2 regions of the Metabacillus mesotrionivorans genome follow, and region 1 is predicted to be linked to the other one. Evidence: riboswitches for the same ligand, from Rfam matches in the RefSeq annotation. Region 1 holds a riboswitch; the other holds the start of a gene.
What was found. Region 1 has a riboswitch for cyclic di-AMP ahead of ACTSEZ_RS11170 (dicarboxylate/amino acid:cation symporter). Riboswitches for the same ligand answer to the same signal wherever they lie in the genome.

Region 1 (2,158 bases):
GCAGAGGAGTTTCTTGAGGCAACAAAATAATGAGAAGAAGCTGCACCCATGAGCTTTTCGCGCGGGTGCAGCTTTTTTGTCAGTTTCACTCTGAAAACTACTGATTCATTAAGATCCACCGGTCAATTTTACTGACGATGAGATCCTGCTGAATATACACGTTGATGTCTGCTTCGTTATCGCCTTTTTGATTCCCGTAAATCCCAAACTGCGCATGATTTCCTCCTTTTATCCGGTAAAAGAACGTGTCATCTGAAAGCAGATGTTTTTTCTCCCGGATATCATCGAGGGTGGCCAGTCCGTCTCTATCAGCATAGATTGTCAGAATCGGAAAATCCGTTCCGGAAAAATCACTGGAATCTGTCGGGTAGGCAGCCATTAGGAACAATCCTTTTACTGTATCCTGGTGATCATAGGCATATATGGATGCTGAAGCTCCTCCAAGTGAATGCCCTCCAAGATACCATTTTGTAATCTCCGGATGATCCTTAATCACATTGCCGGCTTTATTGATGCCTGCAATCGCCAGGTTAAAAGGCATTTTAACAATCGCCGCTGTATAGCCCCGCTGAGCAAGCTGTTCGGCAAGATAGGCGTAAGCCTCAGGCTCGACCTTTGCTCCTGGATAAAAAATGATGCCCGTTTTTGTCTTTTGATTCACTGGCTCAAAGAGCAAATAGCCATCGGCAGTGTTTTTTTTCTGAATGCTGGTTGAGTTATAAAGGTCATAAGTGGGTTTATATGTCTGCTGTGACCATATGTAAAACCCTGCAAAGGCAAGAACAAGAGCTGCCACGGCTATCAGAAAAAAATTTTTAATCCATCTTTTCATGGGAAAACTCCTTATTTTATCGCGATTTCTGCTAAATTTTATGCTTTAATCCAACTAAAGGCAAATTTTGATGTTTGCCAAAATACAAACTATTATTTAGAATAGTAGTATAACTTAATAAATATACGCTTAATCCTTAACAGGAGCGGGGGACCCGAATAAGTGCACATGCACTGGGGGTGAATCCTTGTAGTATGAGGTAGGACAGCTCTTCGTCCGAATCCGACAGCTAACCTCGCTTGCGCTGGAGAGACTCAACTGTGAAAAGTCATAATTATACAAATTGACGAATGCAAACCATGGGTATCTCCTGTGGTTTTTTTGTATTTTTCAAAAAACTCTCACAATCATGTTTCTCCATCCCGTTAAACTGGGAATAAATAACTAGCTTTTTATTATTCTATTTTACGGAGGTTGTCTATGAAACTAGCAACGAAAATCATCATTGGTCTTATTCTGGGTGCAATTGTAGGTTTGATCCTCAATATAACCGCCCCGGATTTATTTAAGCAGCTGGATACTTTCCTGTTCACGCCGCTTGGGAAAATCTTCTTGAACTTAATCAACATGCTTGTCGTGCCGATTGTCTTCTTCTCTATTACTCTTGGGGTAGCCGGTCTCGGTGATCCGAAGAAGCTTGGAAGAATTGGCGTTAAAACTGTTTCTTATTTCCTTGTGACAACAGCTGTGGCTATTGTTATCGGCCTGATCCTTGCTCTGACTATACAGCCTGGCAACGTAGGTGAATTTGATACTACTTCAGCTGAATATGAAGCGAAGGAAGCACCATCTGTTGCTGAAACCTTCTTAAACATGATTCCAACAAATCCAATCAAGGCGTTTGCTGACGGAAACATGCTGCAGATTATTGTCTTTTCGATCTTTGTAGGTCTGGGAATTACATTCCTTGGGAAAAAAGCAAGTGCTTTGCTGAAGTTTGTCGAGCAGGGCAATGATTTAATGATGTATCTTGTTAATCTTGTGATGAAATTTGCTCCATTCGGTACATTCGGTCTTATTGCAACAGCAGTTGGAAGCCAGGGACTTGATGCACTGAAAGCAATGGGACTGTATATGGGTGTTGTCATTTTGGCCCTTATTATCCACGCAATTATCACATACGGTGGATCTATCGCATTACTTGCAAAGCAGAGCCCGATTGCTTTCTTTAAGAACTTCTCTCCTGCAATGGCAGTAGCTTTCAGTACGTCGAGCAGTAATGCTACTCTTCCGGTTTCGATGGAGACTGCGCAAAAACGACTGAAGGTTCCTGAGCCGATTTCAAGCTTCGTTCAGCCGCTTGGCGCAACGATCAACATGGACGGA
Region 2 (2,158 bases), on a different contig from region 1:
GTGCGGAGTTTTTCTGCCGTTTTTTCCCCCACTCCGTGCATCTCCCCTGCTGGAAGCGGCCACAGTGTCTCGTGAAGCTCCCTTTTCCTGAGGACGGTGATGCCCAGGGGCTTTTTCATATTGGAAGCCATCTTGGCAAGGAACTTATTCGGGGCAATGCCAATGCTAGATGGCAAAAGCAGCTCTTCAAGCAATCGCTGCTGAATCGTTTTTGCCACTTGAAGCGGATTGCCTTCCTTCAGATATTCCGTCAAATCCATATACCCTTCATCAATAGATACAGGCTCCACCAGCTCGGTAAATTCTCTTAAAAGGTCGAACATCGCTCTTGATGCCTTCCGGTACCGGTCAAAATTCGGCTTCCTGACAATCAGTTCGGGACAATGGCGCTTCGCCTGCCACAACGGCATGGTTGTTTTCACGCCCCTGGCTCTTGCCTCATAGCTGCACGTGACAACAATTCCCTTCCGTTCTTCCACATTTCCGGCAATGGCCAGCGGTTTCCCCCTCAGCTCAGGCTCAAACGCCATCTCAACTGATGCGTAAAAACTGTTCATATCCACATGGAGAATCACTCTTGGACCGTTTCGTCCGTTCATTTCCATTCAACTTCTTTCAAGGCTCTTTTATGTTAAAAGTTTACCATAACCCTAATGAGAAGTACCAACTGAGCGTATCGTCCAGGCTGAATGCTAGTAAAAAACAATTGACAACTTGTCTGCATTCAGAGTAAATTATATCTTGTGTGATTTTATAAACAGACAAACTTCATAATAAGCTTAATCTTTTCAGAGCGGGGGAATCATGCATTTGGTAAGACTCTTACCTTGGGGTGAATCCGTAAATGGAAGGGAACTCTCAATCCCGAATCCGACAGTTAACCTCGTATGCTTTATTGGGAGAAAGACTTTAATTGTGTATTAAAGACCTTTCTTACTTTAGATTGGTCTTTTTTTGTATTTTCAGAATTCTTACATCAAAGAGGAGGTTCATCTATGAAGAAATTTCGTTTGGGACTGGCTTCCCAAATTTTCATTGGTTTGATTTTAGGTATTTTAGTTGGTCTCATCTGGTTTAATGACCCTCGCCTTGCAGCCGTGCTGCAGCCGCTTGGCGACTTGTTTCTCCGTTTGATCAAAATGATCGTGATTCCGATTGTCATCTCCAGTCTGATTGTTGGAGTTGCGGGTGCCGGGAGTGGGAAAAACGTTGGAAGACTCGGCGGAAAAACCATTCTCTATTTTGAAATCATTACAACCGTTGCGATTATACTCGGTGTATTGCTTGCAAACGTCTTTCAGCCGGGACAGGGTGTTGACCTTGAATCTGCCCAAAAGACAGATATCCAGCAGTATGTTGACACATCTGAGGAGCAAAGTGAAAAATCGGTTGCCGAAACGTTCCTTCATATCGTGCCGACGAACTTCTTTAAATCTGTCGTAGAAGGCGATATGCTTGCCATTATCTTTTTCTCCGTCCTCTTCGGACTTGGCGTAGCAGCCATCGGAGAACGCGGAAAGCCCGTCCTGCAATTCTTTGACGGTGTTTCACACGCGATGTTCCACGTCGTAAATCTCGTAATGAAAGTGGCTCCACTCGGCGTGTTCGCACTGATTGGAGTAACCGTTTCGAAATTTGGAATTGATTCACTGCTGTCTCTTGGAAAATTGGTTCTATTAGTATACGCTGCATTGATTTTCTTCCTGATTGTCGTTCTGGGTGCAGTGGCGAAATGGGCGGGCGTTAATATCTTTATGCTGCTGCGCTACATTAAGGACGAGCTGCTGCTTGCCTTCAGTACGTCAAGCTCTGAAACCGTCCTTCCCCGCATCATGGAAAAGCTTGAAAAAATGGGATGCCCTAAAGGAATCGTGTCTTTCGTCGTTCCGATCGGATACACTTTTAACCTTGACGGATCAGTGCTTTATCAGGCCATCGCTGCCTTGTTCCTCGCACAGGTCTACGGCATTGAATTAACAATCGTTCAGCAATTAACGCTGATCTTAGTCTTGATGGTTACGTCTAAAGGGATGGCTGCCGTTCCTGGAACATCCTTCGTCGTGCTGCTTGCCACTCTCGGAACGATCGGTATTCCTGCAGAAGGACTTGCCTTCATTGCAGGTGTTGACCGCATCATGGATATGGCCCGCACAGTCGT

Region 2: another riboswitch for cyclic di-AMP. It lies ahead of gltT (glutamate/proton symporter GltT); the one in region 1 lies ahead of ACTSEZ_RS11170 (dicarboxylate/amino acid:cation symporter).

The regions. Positions count from the first base shown of each region.
Region 1 is NZ_JBQMFF010000003.1:244,204-246,361, reverse strand. It holds gene ACTSEZ_RS11180 (M3 family oligoendopeptidase) at 1-30, shown strand, start outside; gene ACTSEZ_RS11175 (alpha/beta fold hydrolase) at 98-832, opposite strand; cyclic di-AMP (ydaO/yuaA leader) riboswitch at 949-1,091, shown strand; gene ACTSEZ_RS11170 (dicarboxylate/amino acid:cation symporter) at 1,253-2,158, shown strand, end outside.
Region 2 is NZ_JBQMFF010000002.1:900,284-902,441, forward strand. It holds gene ACTSEZ_RS09765 (DNA polymerase IV) at 1-599, opposite strand, end outside; cyclic di-AMP (ydaO/yuaA leader) riboswitch at 767-907, shown strand; gene gltT (glutamate/proton symporter GltT) at 996-2,158, shown strand, end outside.